DNA from 2 places in the Cupriavidus sp. GA3-3 genome. Region 1 is predicted to be linked to the other one. Evidence: riboswitches for the same ligand, from Rfam matches in the RefSeq annotation. Region 1 holds a riboswitch; the other holds the start of a gene.
What was found. A riboswitch is a leader RNA that binds a small molecule or an ion and turns the genes downstream of it on or off. The one in region 1 is predicted to bind glycine.

Region 1 (12,111 bases):
CAGGCAGGCCGCTGGCCGCCGAATCCGACGGGGTGACGCCGAAATAGGTGCGGTTGAAACTGCCGCTGACCCACGTCGCGCCCAGGCCGGCTCCCGCATAGACCCGCGGGTGCTGCGGCACCCACAGCGAACCCGTTGCAGCGATATGCGTGCCGCCGTAGATGATGCCGGCATTGGTCATCACGTTGACGCCGCCGCGCAAGCGCCAGGGGACACGGCCCTGGTTCAGGTATTCATAGCCGACGTAGCCGCCGGCCTCGAACGTGGTGTCGATCTCGTGCAGGCGCGAGACCACCGGATCGTCAACGTCGTTGCGTCCAAGGCGCAACCCCACTGCCGGTCCCCACTGGAAACCGGTTAGCCCGCCAAAGTTGAACTGCGCATACGGGCCATACCATTCCAGCAGCCGGCCGCCCGGCGTGACATAACGCAGGCCCGGCACCACGCCGATCATGCGGTCCTTGCCGCCGGCAAACTCGGTGGTAGAGCCAATGCCAAGCCCGGCCATATTGGGGAGCGAACCCGGCAGGCTCAGCGGCGCAGCGGACACCGAGGTTGCTGCGCCGGCGAGCAGCAGTGCTGCCAGCACGCCGCCCAGCTTGCGCAGGGGCGTTGTCGAAATTGCCATGGTGGTTTCCGGGAGCGCGGCACACGGCCCGCCGCGCGAGATTGCGTGGATCGAGTGAATCTATCAGCACTGTCGCGCGGCACGGCGAGGTGCGTGCTGAGAGTTTTCAGGGCGCGATTTAAAGCCGCGCCCGCTGTGCTGACCCGCTGATGTGAAATGTTCCGGCGCGGTTCGGGCACGCTGCGCGCAGCCGACGGCAGCCGCATCATGTTCCAGCGCATCGGCAACAGCACCCTGGCGCTGGTCGACTACTTCTCCGCCGCCGACCTGCTGCTGCGCACTGCGTTGCACCTGAGCGCCGTGCTGGCCGCCAGCGCGCTGGCGCTGGCGTTGCTGTTGTGGGTCACCTTGCAGGGCATCGGCAAGCTGTTCTCGCACTGCCTGGCGCGCGGCGAAGCGCTGCGCGCGCTGCCCGAGACCGACTCGCTGACGGGCCTGACCAACCGCCGCGAGTTCGAGGCGCGCTTCGGCATCGAGTACGAGCACTGCCTGCGCGACAAGACGCCGATGTCGATGCTGATGATCGATATCGACCGCTTCAAGCGCATCAACGACAACTGGGGCCACGCCAGCGGCGAACGCGGGCTGCGGAAGCTGGCCAGTGTCGTCGCACTAAACTTCGGGAGGAATTTTGGCGCGCCCGGCTGGGATCGAACCAGCAACCCCTGCCTTCGGAGGGCAGTACTCTATCCATTGAGCTACGGGCGCACAGGACGGTTTTGCAACCGGTTTGTGGGTACAGCGGTTGCGGCGGGCGAGTGCCGCCGCAGGAAAGTCGCATAGGATACCGCGTTTGCCCCGTGCCGTCCATGCGGGCCCGCCAGGGGCTTTAGGGAACGTCTCGCAACCGCCGCTTTTTGGCACTGGCGGGGGGCCTTTGGCGCTATAATCGCCAGCTATTTGCGTCAAATCGTGCCCGCCACACCGCCGATGCAATGAGTCGACCGGGGTCAAGGCCGCGCGGCTTGTTGTCGGCGACAATCAGGTCCGGTCCGGGAGACAGTCCGCAGCGCGCAAATAGCAACAGACCCAAGTCAGGCAAGGGCCGCAGCCAGCACGGGCGGTCCGCATGGGGCCGGACAGCGGTCAGCGAGTGACCAAGACCGGGCCAGAATAAGCAAGCCGAGCGTAAGCGGCCAGAAGGTTTCCTGCAAAACTGAGAGTTCTGTATGAGCGACGTCCACAACGAACACGACGAACACGAGTCTCCCATCAAGACCCCGAAGCAACTGATCGCAGTTGTGATCGCGGCTTTCCTGGTGCCGATCATCGTGATCATTCTGCTGGTCAACTTTGTCGGACACGGCTCGACTGAAAGCGCCGGCGCCGCCACCACGGCGGAAGCCGTCAACGACCGCATCAAGCCGGTTGCCTCGCTCGAAATCAAGGATCCCAACGCGCCGCGCGTCTTCAAGACGGGCGAGCAGGTCTACAAGGAAATCTGCGCCGCGTGCCACGCCACCGGCGCAGCGGGCGCACCCAAGTACGCCAACGCCGGCGACTGGACCGCGCGCATCGGCCAGGGCTTTGACGGCCTGATGAAGTCGGTGATAAACGGCAAGGGCGCGATGGCCGCGCGTGCCGGCACCACGCCGGACGACTACGCCGACTACGAACTGGCCCGTGCCGTGGTCTACATGGCCGACGCCGGCGGTGCCAAGTTCCCGGAACCGGCTGCCCCGGCTGCCGCCGCGCCGGCGACTGCCGCAGCCCCTGAAGCCGCCGCTCCGGCCGCCGGTGCCGCGCCTGCACCGGCAGCTCCCTCGGCAGCGGCCCCGGCAGCTGCTGCCGCCGCACCCGCTGCTGCGCCGGCCGCCTCGGCCGACGTGGGCAAGAAGGTCTACGAGCAGGTCTGCGCCGCCTGCCACGCCGCCGGCGTGGCCGGTGCGCCCAAGTTCGGCGACAAGGCCGCCTGGGCGCCGCGCCTGAAGGAAGGCATGGACGCGGTCCACAACTTTGCGCTCAAGGGCAAGGGCGTGATGCCGCCCAAGGGTGGCTACGCCGGCCCGGACGCCGACGTGATCGCCGCCTCGGACTACATGGCCAACGCCGCCAAGTAAGTCCGCCTGCTGCAAACAAAAAGCCCGCGCACATTGCGCGGGCTTTTTTTCGTCCGTACCGCTTGCGCGGCCGCTACACCACGCGCGAGTACCGCGCCCGCGGCACGAAGCGCACCGGCTGCGCGCCATCGTTGGCGGCAACGGCCTGGGCACCCGTGGACGCTGGCCGCGCGGCGTCTTCGCGCAGGTAGCGGTCGAACACCATCGCCACGCGCCGCACCAGCAGCCGGCCCAGCGGCGTCACGGTGATGCGGTCCGGCGCGCATTGCACCAGTCCGTCCGCGCCCAGCGCGGCGAGGTCGGCCAGTTCCGGCGCAAAGGCCGTGCCGAAGCGGATGCCGTGGCGCGCTTCCAGCGCCGGGATATCGAGCACTCCATTGCACATCAGGGCGCCGATGATCTCGCGCCGCAGGTGGTCGTCGGCGCTCATCGCCACGCCGCGCGCCAGCGGCAGGCGGCCGTGGTCGAGCGCGCCGTAGTACTCGTCCAGCGTGCGCGCATTCTGCACGTAGCGCCCCGCGATCGCGCCGATCGCGGAAATGCCGAGCCCGACCTGGTCGTAGCCGGCATGCGTTGAGTAACCCTGGAAGTTGCGCTGCAGCCGCCCTTCGCGCTGGGCCACGGCGAGGTCGTCGTCGGGCAGCGCGAAATGGTCCATACCTATGTAGACGTAGCCCTCGGCGCTCAGCCGCTCGATGGTGGAGACCAGGATGTCGAGCTTCTCGCCGGCGGGCGGCAAGGCGTTTTCATCGATGCGGCGTTGCGGCTTGAACACATGCGGCAGGTGCGCGTAGCTATAGACCGAGAGCCGGTCGGGGCGCAGCGCCAGCACCTGATCGATGGTGCGGCCAAAGCGCGCCGCGGTCTGGTGCGGCAGGCCGTAGATCAGGTCCAGGCTGACCGAGCGGAAACCCAGCGTGCGTGCGGCATCCACCACGGCGCGGGTCTCTTCGAAGGGCTGGATGCGATGGATGGCCTGCTGGACCTTGGGATCGAAATCCTGCACGCCCAGGCTGACGCGGTTGAAGCCCAGTTCGGCCAGCAGCGCCATGCGGGCGTGGTCGACGCGGCGCGGATCGATCTCGATCGAATGCTCGCCCTCGGCCGCCAGCTCGAAATGCTCATGCAGCAGCGCCATCACGCGGCGCATCTCGCCGGGGTCGAGGAAGGTCGGCGTGCCCCCGCCCCAGTGCGACTGCAGCACCTGGCGGCGCGGCCCGAGCCGGTCTGCCACCAGCGCCATTTCGCGGCCCAGGTAGTTGACGTAGCGGGCGCTGCGGCCATGGTCGCGCGTGATGATCTTGTTGCAGCCGCAGTAGTAGCAGATGTTCTCGCAGAACGGGATATGCAGGTACAGCGACAGCGGCGCCGGCGCGTCGGCGCGGCAGGCGGCCAGTGCGTCGTGGTACAGCGACAGGTCGGGGCCGTTGTGGAAGCGGTCGGCCGTCGGGTACGAGGTATAGCGCGGGCCGTTGCCGTCGATGCGGCCGGCCAGCGCACGGAAGTCGGACAGCGCGCGGCGGTCGGGCGCAGGGGAAGTTATGGCAGACGGGATCATGGGGGCGCGGGGGTATGAGTGTATGACGGCCCATCGTAGGGCCGCACCGCCGCCGACGCGTTGACCGCCGTCAAGCGCGGGCATTGGACCCTGCGGGCGGCAGGCGTCACATTGGTGTCATGTGCGGCGGATACGCTGCGCGCCACCGCCGGCCCGCGCGTCACCTGCCCCCTGCAATGCCAACTCCCGACCAGACTCCGATGTTTCCGCCGTACCTACCGCTGCGCAGGCACCTGGCAGCACCGGCCCGGCACCGGCGCCGCCTGCTTGCCGCCGCCGGCGCGGCCCTGGCCCTGCCCGCCTGGCCAGCACTGTCGCAGGCGCGCCGCACGATCGTGGTCGGCCACCTGCTCGACCGCGGCGGCGCACAAGCCGACCTTGCGCGCGACTACCTGGCCGGGGCCAAGGTCATGTTCGACGCCGTCAACGCCGGCAACGGCCCGGTGCGCATCGCGCACGTGGTCCGCGACGCCGATCCCGACCCGCGCCGCGCGCTGGCGCAGGCGGTGTCGCTGGCCGATACCGACCGCGCCGAGCTGCTGTTCGGCCCGGGCGACCGGCTGTTGCCGGCGCTGGCGGCATCGGCCGAGCTGGGCCGGCGCGGCGTGCAGATCGTGGCGCCGCTGTCGGGCCTTGCGCTGACGGCCGACAACGTCTGGTTCACCCGTGCCGACTACCAGGCCGAACTGGACGCGGCGGTACGCCAGCTGCGCAGCTACGGCATGACCAGCATCGCGCTGGCCCTGGCGCCGGACTTCGCCGCCCCGTCGCTGGCCCGGCTGGAGGCGCAGACCGGGACGCGCGCGGTGCCGCTCGACGCCAATCCCGAGGCCGCCGCCCGGCGCATCGCCGCCACCCGCCCGGGCGCGGTGATCGTGGCGGGCGATACCCTCGCCTACGCCGGACTGGGCCGCGCGCTGGCGGTGCAGGGCTGGTACGGTTTCCTGGTCGGGCTGTCGTCGGTCAGCGCCACCGCCGCGCGCGAAATCCTGGGCGCTGGCTACAACGGCGGCATGGTGCTGACCCAGGTCGCGCCCGGGCCGCAACAGGCCACGCTGCGGGTGGTGAAGGAACACGTGGCGCGCATGAAGCAATACCTGGATGAGCCGCCGTCGCCGGCCACGCTGGCCGGCTATATCGGCGCGGCATGGCTGGCGCGCGCGCTGGCCGGCCTGCGCGGCAGCGGCGCGGCCGAGATGCGGCGGGCACTGCAGGGGCGCGTGGACGTGGGCGATTTCCCGCTCGACTTCACGCACGGGCAGCGCGGCTCGCAGTACGTCACGCTGGCGGCGTCAGCCGCGCGGTAGGGACAGGCGCGCGGGCAGGCCGCCTTCGGGGCGGTTGCTCAGGGTCAGCTCGCCGCCATGGCGCGCGGCAATGTCGGCCGCGATCGACAACCCCATGCCGACCCCGCCGGTGGCGCGGCTGCGCGAGGATTCGACGCAGTAGAACGGCTCGAGCAGCACAGCCGCCATACCAGGTATGCCTGCACCCGGCGTCTTGTCAGCTGGTATGCCTTTGTATCGGGACTGTAGCGCCCCGTTCAGCCCGGGGCCGTCTTGCCGCCGGTTCCCAGCAGTGCCTTGAGCGCGCCGAGCCGGTCCTTGGGGCTCATCGCCGGGGTTTCATCCACCGGCGCAGGCGCCTCCTCCAGCTTCATCTCGCCGATAAAGCGCGAAGGCTGGCACGAGTAGGTTTCGCGCGCACGCTTGCGCTTCTTGCACCAGCTGACATGCAGGCTGCGCTGGGCGCGGGTGATGCCGACATACATCAGCCGCCGCTCTTCCTCGATCTTCTCGTCGCTCATGTCCTCGTCTTCGCGGCAGTGCGGCAGGATGCCCTCCTCCACACCGACCAGGAACACGTGCGGATACTCCAGCCCCTTGGACGCATGCAGCGTGGACAGCCGCACCGCGTCGGGATCTTCCTCGCGGCCTTCCAGCATGCTCATCAGCGCCACGGTCTGGGTCAGCTCCAGCAGGTTCTTGCCTTCGCTGCCGAAGCCGTCGGCATTGTCGAAACCGGTGGCTTCCTCGCCCTCGGCGCCTTCGGGCTTGGTGCCCTTGCGCTTGAGCCAGTCCAGGAATTCCAGCGTGTTGGTCCAGCGCGACTGCGCCTGCCGTTCGTCGAAGCTGTCGTACAGGTAGGCCTCGTAGTGGATCCCTTCCATCAGGTCGTCCAGCACCACGGTGGCGGGATCCTTGGCCGCGCGGTCGGCCAGCCGTACCATCGATTCGCAGAACACGCGCAGCGGCTCCAGCTGGCGCGGCTGCAGCTTGCCTTCGATACCGCCCATCATCGCGGCCTCGAACAGCGACACCTTGGCCTGTCCGGCAAAGGTGCCCAGCACTTCCAGCGTGGTGTTTCCCACGCCGCGGCGCGGCGTGGTGATGGCGCGGATAAAGGCGGGATCGTCGTCGGGATTGGCAATCAGGCGCAGGTAGGCGCAGATGTCCTTGATCTCGGCCTTGTCGAAGAAGCTCTGGCCGCCTGAAAGCACATAGGGAATGCGCTCGCGCCGCAGGATCTGCTCAAACAGCCGCGCCTGGTGGTTGCCGCGATACAGGATGGCGTAGTCGCGGAACTGCGCGCGGCGCTCGAACTTGTGCGCGGACAGGCGGAACACCACCGACTCGGCCTCGTGCTCCTCGTCGTTCATCGGGTGGATGGCGATGGGGTCGCCCATGCCGTGCTCGCTCCACAGCTTTTTGTCGAACAGCTTGGGATTGTTGGCGATAACCGCGTTGGCCGCTTCCAGGATGCGCACGGTGGAGCGGTAGTTCTGCTCCAGCTTGATCACCTTCAGGTCCGGAAAATCGGTCTGCAGCCCGCGCAGGTTGTCCAGCGTGGCGCCGCGCCAGCCGTAGATGGCCTGGTCGTCGTCGCCCACCGCGGTAAAGGCCGGCGCGCGCAGGTGCGAGCCGCCCGCCAGCAGCTTGAGCAACTGGTACTGGCAGGCGTTGGTGTCCTGGTATTCGTCGACCAGGAAGTAGCGCAGGCGGTTCTGCCACTTGAGCTGCACCGCTTCATTGCGCGCGAACAGTTCGGCCGGCAGGCGGATCAGGTCGTCGAAATCCACCGCCTGGTAGGCATGCAGCGTGGCCACGTAGTTGCGGTAGACCAGCGCGGCCTGGTGCTCGTCGGCATTGGCGGCCTGCGCGATCGCTGCCTCCGGATCGACCATGCCGTTCTTCCACAGCGAGATCGTGCCCTGCACGCCGCGGATCAGCTTCTTGTCGGTGGTGCCGAGCTGCTCCTGGATCAGGCCGAAGCAGTCGTCCGAATCCATGATCGAAAACTGCGGCTTCAGGCCCACGTGCTCGGCCTCCATGCGCAGGATCTGCACCCCGAGCGAGTGGAAGGTACAGACCGTCAGCTGTTTGAGCGGAATGCGCTTGCCCTCGCGCGTAGTCTTGCCCTCCATCAGCTTGCCGATGCGCTCCTGCATCTCCTTGGCGGCCTTGTTGGTAAAGGTGACGGCGGCGATATGGCGCGGCTCGAAGCCCTTGTCCTCGATCAGATGCGCGATCTTCTGCGTGATCACCCGGGTCTTGCCGGAGCCCGCCCCGGCCAGCACCAGGCAAGGGCCGTCCAGGTAGCGGACGGCTTCGGATTGGGCGGAGTTCAGGCCATGGGTCATGCGTGGGATGCGGTTGGAGGCAGGGAAATCGGCAGGAACAGCGGAAGGCCAGGCGGGACACGCCAGCACCCAAGAAACGGGCACGGCGGCAAAGCTGCCGATGTTAACACGCTGGCCGCGGCAGGTCAGTCAGCGCAAGCCGCGTTGACACGGCCGGTTGTGTCAACGGCGTAACACTTCGTAAAGGCCGGAGCCAATCGCGCAACCAAACGCTCTAACTAGTATGTCCCCCTGGCCTGCGCGGCGGGGTTGACATGCTTGAATCATCACATCGGAGCCAATAATGAAAACCCTGCAGACTTTGACCAAGGTGACCCTGATCGGCGTGACCGTCGCGGCCTTTGCCGGTTGCGCGGATATGACCCCGAAGCAGCGTAATACCGCCATTGGCGCGGGCGCGGGCGCCGTGGGCGGCGCCATCCTCACCGACGGTAGCGCGCTGGGTACGCTGGGTGGCGCGGCCGTGGGCGGCGTGATCGGTAACGTTGTCACCGACGACAAGAAGAAGTAAGCCAGACCACCGCAGCGACAGGTACGGCAGGCTCCCCTGGCCCGTTTGACAAAGGCCGGGGCCTCCCGTACATTGCGCGCATCCGACCGGGAGAGCGCGCATCGCCTGCGCCGCCGAAGGGGTATCACCCGAAAACTCTCAGGCACCACGGACCGATCGGATCGGCATGCAATATGCACACGATGCATGCCGAACTCTGGAGAGCGGCACCCGCCATTCGTGGCGAGCGTGCCCACCGAAGGGGCGCACGAGGACGGGGTCCGGCAGGATCCGCCTTGTAATCTCTCAGGTATCGAGGACAGAGGGGTCATCCGCCGCAGCGGATTGCCACGCCACATTCAGGCGCGGCGAGCGTTGCGGCGGATGGCCCTTTTTTGTTTTCGCCAACCGAGACTGCCCCAGAGGATTCCATGACGCTCCAGGCCACGCCCCTCAACGCCATCCACCGCGCCCTCGGCGCCCGCATGGTTGATTTCGGCGGCTGGGACATGCCGGTCAACTACGGCTCCCAGATCGAAGAACACAATGCTGTGCGCACCGACGCCGGCATGTTCGACGTGTCGCACATGTGCGTGGTCGACCTCGCCGGCGCCAATACCCGCAGCTTCCTGCGCGGCCTGCTGGCCAACAATGTCGACAAGCTGCAGACCCCGGGCAAGGCGCTCTACTCCTGCATGCTGGATGAGAAAGGCGGCGTGATCGACGACCTGATCGTCTACTTCTTTGCCGAGGACCGCTTCCGCCTGGTCGTCAACGCCAGCACCGCGCTGGGCGACATCGAATGGATCCGCGCGCGCAATGCCGCCACCGGCAGCGATGTGACCATCACGCCGCGCCGCGAGGACGTTGCGCCTGCAGGCGTGCAGCCTCTGGCGATCGTCGCCGTGCAGGGGCCCAACGCCCGCACCAAAGTGTGGAGCACTTTCCCCTCGACCCAGCCGTCGGACACGCTCAAGCCCTTCAACGCCGCCGTGGTCCAGGACCCGGCCCTCGGCGAGATCATGGTGGCGCGCACCGGCTACACCGGCGAAGACGGCTTCGAACTGGTGGTGCCGGCCGAGAACGTCGCCGCCGTCTGGGAAAAGCTGAACGCCGCCGGCGTGCGCCCGGCGGGCCTGGGCGCGCGCGACACGCTGCGCCTGGAAGCCGGCATGAACCTGTACGGCCAGGACATGGATATCAACACCTCGCCGCTGGATGCGGGCCTGGCCTGGACCGTTGACCTGCAGAGCGAGCGTGACTTCACCGGCAAGGCGGCACTGGCCGCGGCCGGTTCGCGCCAGCAATTCCTCGGCCTGATCCTGCGTGACAAAGGCGGCGTCCTGCGCGCCCACCAGAAAGTGATCACGCCGGCCGGTGACGGTGAAATCACCAGCGGCACCTTCAGCCCGTCGCTGTCCCAGTCCATCGCCTTTGCCCGACTGCCCAAGGATGTCGCCGTGGGCGATACCGTGCAGGTGGAGATCCGCGACCGCAAACTCAACGCGACTGTGGTTAAACTGCCGTTTGTGCGTAATGGCAAGGCACTCGTGAGCTGAGGCTCATACCAACGGTCGCCCTCGCCTGCCGGCAGCTTCGCCGGGCAGGCATCACCCAACAAGAAACAAATCTGTATCCGGAGAACCTTCATGAATTTCCCCGCTGACCTCAAGTACACCGAGTCGCATGAGTGGGTACGCGTCGAAGCCGACGGCACGCTCACCATCGGCATCACCGACCATGCGCAGGACGCGCTGGGCGACATCGTCTTCCTGGAACTGCCCGAAGTGGGCAAGTCGGTCGGTGCCGGCGACGCGCTGGCAGTGGTGGAATCGGTAAAAGCCGCTTCCGACATCTACGCCCCCGTGGCCGGCGAAGTGATCGCCGTCAACGAGGCCGCCACGGCTGCCCCGGAGAGCGTCAACGCCGACGCCTTCGACGCGTGGCTGTTCAAGCTCAAGCCGGCCAACGGCGACGACGTCAACGGCCTGATGTCGGCCGACGCCTATAAGGCCAGCGTCGGCGCCTGACGCCGGCCGCGCCGGTCCATGGTTGGACCGGCCACTGCAGACTGACGCGCGCCGTCCCGGCTGACCACCGGCCGGCGCGCACCCCACGAGGTTCTTGCCAATGAACGCCCCGCTTCCCATGAACGCCGCCCAAGTGAACCGGCCCACGCTGGCCGAACTGGAGGCGCGCGACGCCTTCGCCGCCCGCCATATCGGCCCCGATACCCCCGAACAGCAGCACATGCTGAAGGTGCTCGGCTATGACAGCCGCGCCGCGCTGATCGACGCCGTCATCCCCGCCGCCATCCGCCGCCGCGACGGCATGCCGATGGGCGAGTTCACCGAGCCGCTGAGCGAGGAAGCCGCGCTGGCAAGGCTGCGCGGGCTGGCAGGCAAGAACAGGGTGCTGAAGAGCTTTATCGGCCAGGGCTACTACAACACCGTCACGCCCGGCGTCATCCTGCGCAATATCTTCGAGAACCCGGCCTGGTACACCGCCTACACGCCCTACCAGCCGGAAATCTCGCAAGGCCGCCTGGAAGCGATGCTGAACTTCCAGCAGATGGTCACCGACCTGACCGGGCTGGATATCGCCAATGCGTCGATGCTGGATGAAGGCACTGCCGCGGCCGAAGCCATGACGCTGCTGCAGCGCGTGAACAAGCACGATTCGAACACCTTCTACGTGGCCGACGACGTGCTGCCGCAGACGCTGGAAGTGGTACGCACGCGCGCGCTGCCGATGGGCATCGAAGTCAAGGTCGGCCCCGCCGCCGATGCCGCCGCGGCCAACGCCTTCGGCGTGCTGCTGCAGTATCCGGGCGTAAACGGCGACGTCAACGACTACCGCGCCATCGCCGACGCCGTGCACGCCGCCGGCGGCCTGGTGGTGGCTGCCGCCGACCTGCTGGCGCTGACGCTGATCGCCGCGCCTGGCGAATGGGGCGCCGACGTGGCCGTGGGCAACTCGCAGCGCTTCGGCGTACCGCTGGGCTTCGGCGGCCCGCACGCCGGCTATATGGCGGTGAAGGACGCCTTCAAGCGCTCGATGCCGGGCCGCCTGGTGGGCGTGACCATCGATGCGCAGGGCAACAAGGCCTATCGCCTGGCCCTGCAGACGCGCGAGCAGCATATCCGCCGCGAGAAGGCCACCTCGAACATCTGTACTGCGCAGGTGCTGCTGGCCGTAATGGCCTCGATGTATGCCGTCTACCACGGTCCGCAGGGCCTGAAGCGCATCGCGCAGCGCGTGCATCGCCTGACCGCGACGCTGGCCGCCGGCCTGGAAAAGCTCGGCTTCGCGCGCACCAACGCCAGCTTCTTCGATACGCTGACGCTGGAAACCGGCTTCAACACCGATGCCATCCATGCCGCGGCCACCGCGCGCGGCATCAACCTGCGCCATATCAGCGCCACGCGCGTCGGCATCTCGCTGGACGAGACCGCTACCCGTGCCGACGTGGTCGCGCTATGGGAAGTATTCATGCAGGGCAAGCCGTTGCCCGCGGACGTGGACTTCGACAAGCTCGAGGCCGTCGCGCAGGACGGCTTCCCCTCCGAACTGGCACGCACCGGCGAATACCTGACCCACCCGGTGTTCAACACGCACCACGCCGAACACGAGATGCTGCGCTACCTGCGCATGCTGGCCGACAAGGACCTGGCGCTGGACCGCACCATGATCCCGCTGGGCTCGTGCACGATGAAGCTGAACGCCACCAGCGAG
Region 2 (12,111 bases), on a different contig from region 1:
ACCTGGGCCAGGGTCAGCGTCGAGCAGCACTTCCGCCTGTCGCTGGAACGCGTGCCGGAGAATGCCGGGCCGCTCAATACCGACCATCTCGTGCATCGTTCGCTGTCCCTGATGCGCGAGACGTCGCCGGAATACCTGCGGCATTTCCTGTCCTATGTCGAGGGCATGTCCTGGCTGGAGCAGTTGGGCGCGGCGGCAGCGGCCGAAAAAGAAGCGGCGCGCGCCGCCGCGGCCAAGAAGAGCGTGCGCGGCAAGGCTCGCAAATAGCAGTCCGGCCCGCGCCTCAGCGCAGCCGCACCACCACCTTGCCGAAGGCCCCGCGTTCCAGGTGGTCGAGCGCCGCGGGCAAGTCCCCGAACCCGTACTCGCTCTCGATCACCGGGCGCAGCCCCAACCAGTCCACGGCACGCACCAGGTCCTGCAGCGCGCGCCGGTGCGACACGCCGATCCCCTGCACGGTCACGCGGCCATGCAGCACCGGATAGACGCTGGCGCGCAGCTCATCCCCCTGAAGGTTGCCGATCACCGAGATCCTGCCGCCCTGCGCCAGCGCGGCAAGCGACCGGCCGAAGTTGTCTCCGCCAGCCAGTTCCAGCACATGGTCGGCACCGCGGCCTCCGGTCAGCTCGCGCACGGCAGCCGGCCAGTCAGCGGTGCGGCCGCGATGGACGCCATGCGCCGCGCCCAGCTCCTGCACGCGCGCCAGCTTGTCGTCGCTGCCGGACACCACGATCACGCGCGCCCCCTGTGCGCGGGCGATCTGCACCGCAAACAGGGCCACGCCGCCGGTGCCGATCACCACGACGGTGTCGCCGGGCCGCGTCACCGTCGCTTCAGCCAGGGCTTGCCAGGCCGTCAGGCCGGCGCAGGTCAGCGTGCTGGCCTGCGCGGCGTCCAGCGTGCGCGGGGCCGACACCAGCGAGTCCTCTGCCAATACCACGTACTCCGACAGCATGCCGGGACCCGGCACGCCCAGCGGCATGCTGCGGTGCGGCTGCACGCCATCGAGCCAGCTGGTGAAGAAGGTGCTGATCACGGCGTCGCCAGGGGCAAAGTCGGCTACACCATCGCCACTCGCCACCACCTCGCCGCGCATGTCCGACCCGGGAACCAGCGGCGGCTGCACGGGCATGCCCATGCCGTCCTGGATGATCAGCAGGTCGCGGTAGTTCAAGGCCACGGCATGGACCCGCACCAGCACCTCGCCGGGACCGGGCACGGGAATGGGCGCTTCGACGCGACGCAGGTTGTTGCGGCCGAAAGCGGACAGTTGCCAGCGCTGCATGGAGGAAGTCATGGGGTACTCCGGTCTGTTGAAAACGGTGAACCCACTATACTGATTCCCTACCAGCGCCATTGGGCAATCGATGTCCTTCTCATGTAGATCTTATGGAACCAATTACCCATGACCGGCTGGCCGGGATCTCCGCCTTCGTTGCCGCCGCGGAGGCCGGCAGCTTTGCCCAGGCCGCGGCGCGCCTTGGGCTGACGCGCTCGGCCATCGGCAAGGCCATCGCCCGGCTTGAGGCTCGCGTCGGCACGCGCCTGTTCGTGCGCACCACGCGCAGCCTGGCGCTGACCGACGATGGTCAGGCCTTCTACGAACGCTGTGCCCAGGCGCTGGAAGACCTGGATGCCGCCCAGCACATGCTGGAAGCCGGGCGCAGGGAAGTGGCCGGCCGCGTCCGCGTGAGTGCCCCGGTAGTGTTCGGCCGCCACCATGTGGCGCCGCTGCTGCTGGAGCTGGCAGACCGTCATCCGCAATTGCGGCTGGAAGGGAATTTCACCGACCGGCTGGCCGACTTCGCCGACGACGGCATCGACCTGGCCATCCGCAGCGGGCGCCTGCCGGACAGCGACATGCTGGTGGCACGTCCGCTGGGCATGCAGGCGATGGTGCTCTGTGCCGCGCCCGGCTACCTGCGCAAGCATGGCACGCCGGCCAGCATTGCCGACCTGGCCTCGCACCGCTGCCTCGTCTACATGCATGGCGGCCAGTCCGTGCCCTGGTCACTGGCCGGGCCCGACGGCAATATCGCGCGGCCTGAGCTGGCTCACCGTCTCGGCTTTGACGATATCGACACCATCGCCGCGGCAGCCATACGAGGCGCGGGCCTGGTCAATGTCCCCTTGTGGCTGGTGCGGGAGCCGCTGGACCAGGGCACGCTGGTGCGCGTGCTGCCGCAAGCCTCGGTGATCCGGACCCCGCTGCACCTGGTGTGGCCGCGCACCCGTTTCCTGCCGCACAAGCTGAGGGTGACGATCGATTTGCTGGTGGAGGCGATTCCCGGGGTGCTGGCGCTGGATTGAAGCCGGCGGCGCAAGCCGCCCGCTATCCCTTCACCGCAAACCCGTACAACGCTGCCGCGTTCCGCCACCGGAGCGCAGCGGACAAGGCCGCGCCGGCCTCCTCGCTGTCACCGGGCGCCCCTTGTCCCGGCCATGCGGCAAGCATCCGGCACTCGTCGACCCGAGCCGGCGCCTCGTGGTTGGTCCATGGCCAGTCGCTGCCCCACAGCAAGCGGTCATCGCCCACGACTTCGCGCCATCTCTGCGCAAGCCCGTGCCAGTCCTGAGGGGATGCAAGCCGGTACGGCGCGCTGATCTTCACCCAGACCTGGCGGCGCGCGCGCACGGCAGAGGCCACGTCAAAGATCGCGTCCGCGGTTCCTGCGGGGCCGGGCCGGCCAAAGTGGTCAAGCACGACCGGCGCGCCGGTATCGCCAAGGGCCGCGTCAAGCTGTGCCAGCACCATGGCGCCATCGCCGTTGCGGGTATGGAGCTCGACATGCCAGCCGAGCCCGGCGATCCTGGAGAACAGCCCGCGCCACGGCACGGTGGCGATGCGCTGCCAGTCCGGATCGCCGTACAGGTTCAGGCGGATGCCCCGCACGCCGGCCGCGTGCAACGTAGCCAGTTCCGCATCCGTTACCTCAGGGCCGACCACCGCGACGCCGCGCAAGCGCCCGGGCATGGCCTGCAGCGCGGCCAGCAGCGCCGCATTGTCGGTGCCGAGAAAGCTGGTCTGCACCACCACCCCATACATGTCCCCCAATCCGGCAAGCCGGGCGTGCCAGTCCTTCAGGTCAGCGGCATAGGGCGGCCGGTAGCGGGCCGATGGCACGGCCGCTCCGGCATCGAAGACGTGGAAGTGGGTATCCACCAGCGGCAAAGCGCGCTTGCTCATCAGTCAGCCCCTCCGTGGCGCGGCTCAGTGGCGCGGGTATATCCGGATATGGCATCCGTATCCGCGTCAGTATTCTAGTCCTCTAGATGACATCGACATCAATTTAGCACGGGTTCGGCATGCCAGACAACGCGCTGCTCCAGACTACAACCACCGCCGCTGGCCTGAGCCGCTACGGCCAGATCGCGGCGGAACTGCAGGCAAATATTGTTTCGGGCGCGTGGACGCCCGGCAGCGCCATCCCTGCGGAAGGCGCGCTGGCCAGGGAGTTCGGCATTGCGCTGGGCACCATCCGGCAGGCCATCGCCGTGCTGGTCCAGCAGGGCCTGCTGGAGCGCGTGCAGGGCAAGGGCACCTTTGTGCGCAAGGGACTGAGCGGGGCCAGCCTGATGCGGTTTTTCCGCTTCGGCGGCGTCGATGGCGCGCCGGCGGTGCCGCGCTCGGAAATCCTGTCGTGCCGCGCCGTGCGCCTGGACAAGGCCATGGCAACCCGCTTCGGGCTGCCGACCGGCGCGCGCGGGCTGGCGATCTCGCGCCGCCGCTGGCTGGAGGACACGCCCCGGCTGCTGGAATCGATCTGGCTGCCGCTGCCGCGCTGCGAAGCCCTGCAGCAACTCCCGCCGGCGCAATGGGGCGACCTGCTCTACCCGCTGCTGGGCAGCGCCTGCGGCATCACGGTCCATCGCGCCGTTGACGAAGTGACCTTCCGCACGCTGGCAGCAGACGAGGCCGCCTTGCTGGACCTGCCGGATGCGCATCCGTGCGCGGTCGTGACCCGGCATGCCTTCGACCTGGGCGGCAACTGCATCGAATACCGGCTGACGCGGGGCGACGCCTTTGCCTTTCGCTATACCGCGGACGTCCGCTGACGGACCGCACCCGAGGAGACAGACCCATGCACGCACGCCACGCGATCGCCGCCACGGTCGCTGCCATGATCGCCACCACCACGCTGGCGCAGGCCGCCGACACCGCCGCGGCCTGGCCGGCACGGCCCATCACGATCGTGGTGACATATCCGCCGGGCGGCGGCGCGGACCTGATGGCACGGCTGATCGCGCCGGGCCTCGGGCGCGAGCTGGGCCAGACCGTCGTCGTCGAGAACCGCCCGGGTGCCGGCGGGCAGATCGGTGCCGCCTATGTCGCCAAGGCGGCACCGGACGGCTACACGATGATGGTCGATGCCTCCTCTTATGCGGTGAATCCCAGCCTCTATCCGCGCCTGCCCTACGATCCGGACAAGGCCTTCCGGCCGGTCGGCGTGCTGGCGCGCTATCCCAACGTGCTGGTGGCCACGGCGGGCTTCCCCGCCAGCAAGGTCAGCGACGTCCTGGCCATGGCCAGGCAAAAGCCAGGCTCGGTCGCCTTTGCGTCCTCGGGCAATGGCTCGGCGCAGCATCTGGCCGGCGTGCTGTTCGAGCAGCGCGCGGGGGTCGATCTACTGCATGTGCCCTACAAGGGCGGCGGCCCCGCCATGACCGATGTCATCGCCGGCCAGGTGCCGCTGTTCTTTGCCAACGTCGCTTCGAGCCTGCAGCACATCAAGGCCGGCAAGCTGAAGCCGCTGGCGGTGACCAGCCATGCCCGCACCCAGGCATTGCCGTCCGTGCCCACCATGCAGGAAGCCGGCGTGGCGAGCTACGAGGTCTATGAATGGAACGCGGCCTTCCTGCCCGCCGCAACGCCGGACCCGATCGCAGCGAAGCTCGCCGACGCCCTGCGGAAAGTCATGACCAGCCCCGAGATCCGGCAACGCGTGGCCGAGCTGGGCGGCGAGGTCGTGGCTGCGCCGCCAGCACAGGCACGGCAATTCATCGACGGGCAGGCCCGGCTATGGGCCAAGGTCATCCGGGACGGCAACATCAAGCCCGAATAGCACCAATTGGCACCGACTCTGCCCCACCACGGCCCAGCTACAGAACTTTGAGGAGAAATACATGACCCCGATAAATCCCCTTCGCCGCCATCTGCTCAAGACCACCGCCGCGCTGGGCGCGTGCGCGCTGGCACCAACACTGGCCCGCGCACAGGCCTGGCCGGCCAAGCCGATCCGGCTGGTGGTGCCGTTCGCGCCGGGCGGCAGCTCGGAGATCGTGGCGCGCTCCACCGCGGCGGAGCTGACCAAGCTGCTAGGCGTGTCAGTCTTCGTCGAGAACAAGCCCGGCGCGGCCGGCAATATCGCGATGGCCGAAGTCGCGCGCGCCGATGACAACCACACGCTGATCCTCGGCCATATCGGCACGCTGGCGGTCAATCCGTTTATCTTCCCGAAGCTGCCCTACGACCCCGTCAAGGACTTCCGCGCGATCTCGCTGCTGTCCAAGGTGCCGAGCCTGTACGTGGTCCACCCCGACGTGCCCGCGAAGAACCTGAAGGAGTTCGTGGCGCTGGCCAAGAGCAAGCCTGGCAAGCTGAACTACGGTTCGGCCGGCAACGGCAGCGCCGGCCACCTGGCCTTTGAATACCTGAAAGCCGCGAGCGGCACCTTCATCACCCATGTGCCGTATCGCGGCAGCGGCCCGCAGATCACTGACCTGCTGTCCGGAAGGCTGGACGCGGCCGCGGTCGGCGCGCCGGCGATCATCCAGTTCATCAAGGCCGGCAAGGTGCGCTGCATCGCCACCGGCACGACCCAGCGCATTGCCCAGCTGCCTGACGTGCCAACGGTTGCGGAACAAGGCTATCCCGGCTTCGAGATGACGCAGTGGTATGGCCTGCTGGCACCGGCATCTCTGCCCCAGGCGGCCGCCGACAAGCTGGCGGACGCCACCGTGAAAGCAGTGAAGAGCAAGTCGTCGGTCGAGCGCCTGAGCGCGGATGCGGCGATTGTGGTGGGCGACACGCCGGCGGAGTTCTCGCGCTTTATCGCGCAGGAGCAGCAGCGCTGGAAGCCCATCATTGCGCGCGCTGGGATCAAGCCGGATTGAGCGGACAGCCGCTCCCGGCACAGCCTCAGCCGGCGATGCCAGCCCAGCGCAGGTGCTTGCCCCAGTCGGCGTCGCTGATCACGCCGGACACGCCCTGCCGCTGGCCATCGGCGCGATAGAAGTAGGTGCGCGGCATCTCGCCCATCCAGTCCGGATCGACCGCATAGCGCAGCCGCTCCTGCGGCTCGTGCCCGAACACCCACGCGTTGCGCGTGAGCCTGACGCGCTGGAGCAGTTGCTGCACCTGTGGCAGCGCGTCGGGGTTGTCCGTCGCCAGCGTGACGACGCGCAGGTTTGGATGCTGCGCGCGCAGCTTGCCGATGGTGTCGAAGTTGCGCTTGCAATAGACGCAGTCGAGCGACCACACCACCAGCACAAAGGGCTTGCCCTGCTGGCTGGCTGCGAGCTGGGCGGCGCTGGCCGATGCGAACACGGCAACGCGCTCGGCCGGTTGACTGCCGGCATTGGCGGCAGTCATCGCCAGGGTCAGGACTGCAGCGGCGAGCAGCTTGCGGCGGGATGGCATCATGCGCCCTCCTTGCCCAGCGGGAACACCTGGAAGCCCTCGGCCTCGGTACGCCACAGCACGTAGGCGCGGCCGGCGTGCTGCAGCAGGTGCGGCTGGTCCGAGTCGCGCTCCGTGCCGGCCAGCTTGCGCGTCTGCCAGGTCTTGCCGCCATCGTGCGACAGCATGGCGGACAGCCGTGTCTGCCGGCCGTCGAACGATTTCCAGGCCACCGCGATCTCGTTGTCGTTCAGCGCGACGATGTCGGCATGCTGCGCACGCGGATCATCCAGCGGGCGCTGTGCCTGCAGCTTGCCGTCCTTCCAGCGCCCCACCGAGACCGTGGGCTTGCCTTCGCGCACGTTGAACCAGATCATGTGCACCGTGCCATCGGGCGCCACCGAAGCGCCGGGGCCGTGGTGCGGACAGGCATCGATGCGCCAGTCGTCGAAGGTGGCGCGCTGCACCGGCGTGGCCTTGCCGTCGGTGCCCAGCAGCGCCAGCGCGTGGTCGCGCGCGTTGGGCGGGAATACATGGCGCCACAGCGCCAGCATCTTGCCGTCGGGCGTGGGCGACAGCGCGATGCGGCAGCATTCGCACGATTGGTCGGCGACCTTGTAGTCGCCCTGGAAGGTCTTGCCGTGATCGGCCGAGACCGCGTAGTAGACCGCGGCGCCGGCGTACGGCTGCTTGCGCGCCTCGGCGGCAACCACGTCGCGCTTGTCGATCCAGCTGACGAAGACGCGCCCGGCATTGTCCACCGCGATGGCGTCGAAGCGGTGGGCGATCTGGTCGCGGTTGGCATGCACCGTCAGCGGTTCGGCGAAGGACTTGCCGCCATCGGTGGAGCGCGCAAAGCGGATAAAGCCGGTCCACGGCTTGGGCAGCGGCTGGGTCCAGGTGACGAAGATATCGCCGTCGCGCCCGGTGGCGACCTTGGGCCGGCTTTCGTGATCGGCGGCGACCTGCTCCGGCACGCTGTTGACATGCTGCGCCGGCCCGAAGCTGCGGCCGTAGTCGGTCGATGCACGTACCGCGACGTAAGGGCCGTCCTTGTAGGCGACCCATAGCTTGCCGTTTCGATCGAACGCGGCGCCGGTGCCCAGCTCGCTCATCTTCGCGGCCTTGGCCTGCGCGCCGTGGCCGCTGTGATCGCCGTGCGTTTGCGCGGTCGCGGCCAGCGCGGCACCGGCCATCATCAGCCCGGCAACGATCAAGCGGAAACCGGGGCGAACGCCTTGCATGGTTGTGGTCAGCCTGTTCACGTGCTCAGAAGGAGAGTTTCGCCTCGGCGTAGAACGTCCGGCCCGGATACGGGTGATAGACGTAGTAGCGCTGGTCGGTAAGGTTGTCGATGCCAAGCCCGAGGCGCACGTTCTTCGCGGGCCGGTACGTCAGCTTGACGTCAAAGGTCAGGAAGCTGCTGGTGCCGCCGAAGGTGTCGGGGTTGACGTCGGAATTGTCGAGCGTATTGTACTGCCGCCCCGAATAGGTCATGGCCAGCGTGCCGGCCCAGGCCGGCGTGATGCGATAGGTGCCCATCAGGTTGGCCCGCCACCTGGGGATGCGGTAGAAGTACTTGCCCACCGAGGCCGGGTTGATGGCGTTCTCAAGCGTCTTCGAATGGTTGTAGGCCCCGCTGGCCGACAGGTCGAAGCCGCTGACGAACACATCGCGCGCGTCATAGGCCAGCTCGATGCCGCGGGTGCGCACGCGGTCGACGTTCTGAAAGCTGGTGACAGTCGGGAATACCGTGGTGTTGGTCTGGCTGACCAGGGCATCGCGGATATCGTCCTCATACACCGAGACCCGGAAGTACGACGAATCCAACGTGCGCTCGAAGGTCAGGTCCTTCGAGAACGATCGCTCGGGCTGCAGGTTGGGATCGTTGTTGATCAACGCGGTCCCGGTGATGCGGCCCTGGAACAGCTCGCTGACAGTCGGGTAGCGATAGGCCTGGCCAAGCGACAGCCGGCCCAGCCAGTCCTGCCCGAATGCCTTCTCCAGCGCCAGCTTGGGCGACCAGTTGGATTCGCTGCGCACCGGGTAGCCGATATCCACGCCGGGCTGGCTGCGGCTGCCGTCATAGGCGCGCCAGTGTTCGTAGCGCACGCCGGGGATCAGCTTCCAGTCCTCGGCAAAGTACCAGGCGTCTTGCGCATACAGCGCCTGGGTCTCGGTCTTGCCGGCAAAGGCGTTGCTGAAGGCGCTGATGGTGGTCGCCTGCCAGTCCGAGGTGTTGTAGGTGGTGTTGCTCAGCCGGTAATTGTCATAGTGGTAGCCGAACGTGACCCAGTGCCCGCCCTGCAGCTGCCGCGGGCGGTAGTCGGCCTTCAGGTCGAGCGTGCGCCAGCCGGTGCCGTCGCCATAGGTCACCGTGCCCGGCCCGCTGCCGACGGTGTTGGCGCTGCGGCTGATGTCCTTGCTGACATCGAACAGCGACGCCACGCCCGAGAAATTCCAGCCGGTCTCGTTGCGCGTACGCAGCGACAGGCCATAGAGCCAGCGCGCGTCCTCGCCATTGCTCGGGGCAAAGGCGTTGGCGGGAATCACATAGCGATAACCGCCGATATTCACGGGACCGCTCGACACAACATTGCCATCGGCATCGCGCAGGTAGCTGCCGGTGGCACTGGAGCGGTCCTGCTGCCAGTAGGCCGCGGTGAACTGCGCCTGCAGGGTATTGGTGATGTCGTAGCCGAGCTTGAGCTTGAGCTGGTCCTGCACGGTATGCGTGACGCCCTCGCTGTTCACGCCCATCACCACGCGCTCGCGGCCGGTCTGGTCCTGGTCGAAGTGCGCGCCGGTGACCGGCTTGTCGGCGGAAGTGGCACGGGCCGTGGAGCGCGCCGCGGTATAGAAACTCAGCGGCTGGCTCTTGCTGTCCTGCCGGTCCACGCTGACCAGCCACGAGAACGGGCCGACGCGGTCGCCCACATAGGCGTTGGCGTGGACCCCATTGAAGTTGTCGTGCGTGCCATACAGGCTGAAGCGCTGCGTGAACAGCTGCACGCTGGCATCGCCCTCGAACTTCTCCGGCGTGCGCGTGGTGATCAGCACCGTCGCGCCCAGCGAGTTGCCGGGATACAGCGCCGAATACGGGCCGTACAGCACATCCATGCGCTCGATCTCGGCGCTGTTGACCAGCGACCAGCGCGGCGGGAAGCTGAAGTCCGATCCCAGCAGGTTGGACAGCAGCAGGCCGTCCGCATAGACCAGCCCCCGCGCCGACTGGCGCGAACTGGTGCTGCGCACCGAGATGATCGAATTCATATCGCCGATGAAGCGCTTGCGTACGGCGAGGTTGGGCGCGTACTTGAGGGCGTCTTCCGTGTTCACCACATTGAAGTCGGCCATGCGGCGGCGGCTGATGCCGTAGGACGGCGAGGGCGTGTTGGGCGGTATGGCCGGCGTCTCGGCGCGCTCCGACTTGGCCGAGACCACCACCTCCTGCAGCGGCTCGGGCGCGTCCACCACCTGGGCGGCGGCGACGGCGGGGCCCATCAGCACCGCCGAAACGGCCAGTGCAATGCGATTCTTCTTCACTGGAAAACCTTGTTGTCGTCTTTTTCGACTCACTCCACCTGAGCGCAGCATACGGCGCCTCTCCCCGAGAGCGAGCGCTGACATTTTATGGGGCACGGGGGCGCAGGCCGATGCGACATAGCGACGCGGGCGGCAGGCTGCCTAAGCGTTAACCCGCATATCCAACGTCGAGCCTTGTCACTACATTGCCCGGATTGGCGTCAAGCCAATGTGATGCAGGGAGAGACTGTCGCGGCGCCCGCCGCGGACAGCGCCGAAGGAGCAACCGCCCCGGAAACTCTCAGGCAAAAGGACCGGCATCACCAGTCAGTGCACTCTGAAGAATGCCGGACGCTATCGTCCGCCGGCATACCGAAGGAGCAAGCGCGCCCCGCCCTCGCGGCCGGGTGGCGTGAATCTCTCAGGTCCAGAACAGAGGGGGCGTCCGCCACGCATATTGCGTCCGGGCTCCCACCATCGACGTTCCTGGAACCTGCAGATCATGAAATCAATCGCTGTCATCGGCGGTGGCATCACGGGTGTCACCACGGCCTACGCGCTGGCCCGGCGCGGATTCTCCGTCACGCTGTTCGAACGGCACCGCTATGCCGCCATGGAGACCTCGTTCGCCAACGGCGGCCAGTTGTCGGCCTCCAACGCCGAGGTCTGGACCCACTGGTCGACCCTCGTCAAGGGCATGAAATGGATGCTGCGCAACGACGCCCCGTTGTTGGTCAATCCCCGGCCCAGCTGGCACAAGCTGTCCTGGTTCGCCGAGTTCATCGCCGCGATCCCCCACTACCGCCGCAACACCATCGAGACCGCGCGCCTGGCCATCGCGGCGCGTGAGCACCTGTTCGCCTGGGCGGCGCAGGAAGGCATCGATTTCGACCTGAAGAAGGAAGGCATCCTCCATATCTACCGCGACAAGACCGGCTTCGAGCATGCCGGCCGGGTCTCGGCACTGCTGGCGCAGGGCGGGCTGGAACGGCGCGCCGTGACGCCCGAGGAGATGCGCGCGATCGAGCCGACGCTGGCCGGCTCGTACTACGGCGGCTACTTCACCGAGAGCGATTCCACCGGCGACATCCACAAGTTCACCAGCGGCCTGGCCGCAGCCATCGATCGGCTGGGCGTGCGCTGCCTGTACGGCCAGGACGTGCGGGCGGTGAAGACCGACGGCAGGCGCGCCACCGTGACCGTGCAGGACGGAGCCGACACGGCCACCTCCACCTTCGACGGCGCCGTGATCTGCGCCGGCACCGCCAGCCGCGCACTGGCCGCGGGGCTGGGCGACCGCGTCAACATCTATCCGGTCAAGGGCTATTCAATCACGGTCAACCTGACCGATGAGGCCAGCCGCGCCGCCGCACCGGTGGTCAGCCTGCTCGACGACGAAACCAAGCTGGTCACCAGCCGCCTGGGCGACGACCGCTTCCGCGTGGCCGGCACCGCCGAGTTCAACGGCTACAACCGCGATATCCGCGCCGACCGCATCCGCCCGCTGGTGGAATGGGTGCAGCAGTGCTTCCCCGGCGTCAGCACGCGCAGCGTGGTGCCTTGGGCCGGGCTGCGGCCGATGATGCCGGATATGCTGCCGCGCGTGGGGCGCGGGCGTGCGGCATGCATCTTCTACAACACCGGGCATGGGCACCTGGGGTGGACTTTGTCGGCGGTGACGGCGGATATGGTGGCAGGGGTTGTCGACCAGCATCTCGGCGCGAGGGTGGCAGTCGCGGCGGGTGCGCCGATGGCATTGGCCAAGGCTTGAGTTCGCGGGTGTTTTCTCCCCTCTCCCATTTGTAAGATAGGGCCACCGTGCTCGAACAGCGCCGCGCCATGATGGAATCATGGCGCGGCGCATGTATACGCTTGAAAAATAGTGGATTTGTGCCCTATTTTCGCCCGGATGAATACCCAAGCCATCCACCAATTAATGAGGCTGCGACCATAGACACGAACCAGCC

Region 2: it holds a riboswitch for glycine, as region 1 does, so the genes downstream of both, C265_RS28925 (D-amino acid dehydrogenase) here and gcvT (glycine cleavage system aminomethyltransferase GcvT) in region 1, are expected to answer to the same signal.

Annotation. Positions count from the first base shown of each region.
Region 1 covers NZ_KB944486.1:49,533-61,643, forward strand. The annotation lists partial or broken gene C265_RS20855 (MipA/OmpV family protein) at 1-628, opposite strand, end outside; partial or broken gene C265_RS33220 (diguanylate cyclase domain-containing protein) at 836-1,183, shown strand; tRNA gene C265_RS20865 (tRNA-Arg) at 1,261-1,336, opposite strand; gene C265_RS20870 (cytochrome c5 family protein) at 1,798-2,688, shown strand; gene hemN (oxygen-independent coproporphyrinogen III oxidase) at 2,762-4,246, opposite strand; gene C265_RS20880 (ABC transporter substrate-binding protein) at 4,423-5,553, shown strand; partial or broken gene C265_RS20885 (ATP-binding protein) at 5,539-5,733, opposite strand; gene C265_RS20890 (UvrD-helicase domain-containing protein) at 5,790-7,886, opposite strand; gene C265_RS20895 (glycine zipper 2TM domain-containing protein) at 8,170-8,397, shown strand; glycine riboswitch at 8,475-8,562, shown strand; glycine riboswitch at 8,584-8,709, shown strand; gene gcvT (glycine cleavage system aminomethyltransferase GcvT) at 8,808-9,935, shown strand; gene gcvH (glycine cleavage system protein GcvH) at 10,026-10,406, shown strand; gene gcvP (aminomethyl-transferring glycine dehydrogenase) at 10,507-12,111, shown strand, end outside.
Region 2 covers NZ_KB944504.1:82,464-94,574, forward strand. The annotation lists gene C265_RS28875 (DUF2894 domain-containing protein) at 1-267, shown strand, start outside; gene C265_RS28880 (NAD(P)-dependent alcohol dehydrogenase) at 284-1,297, opposite strand; gene C265_RS28885 (LysR family transcriptional regulator) at 1,390-2,310, shown strand; gene C265_RS28890 (amidohydrolase) at 2,333-3,187, opposite strand; gene C265_RS28895 (GntR family transcriptional regulator) at 3,307-4,056, shown strand; gene C265_RS28900 (tripartite tricarboxylate transporter substrate binding protein) at 4,083-5,063, shown strand; gene C265_RS28905 (tripartite tricarboxylate transporter substrate binding protein) at 5,125-6,114, shown strand; gene C265_RS28910 (hypothetical protein) at 6,140-6,643, opposite strand; gene C265_RS28915 (sialidase family protein) at 6,640-7,863, opposite strand; gene C265_RS28920 (TonB-dependent receptor) at 7,889-10,216, opposite strand; glycine riboswitch at 10,373-10,471, shown strand; glycine riboswitch at 10,472-10,590, shown strand; gene C265_RS28925 (D-amino acid dehydrogenase) at 10,647-11,915, shown strand.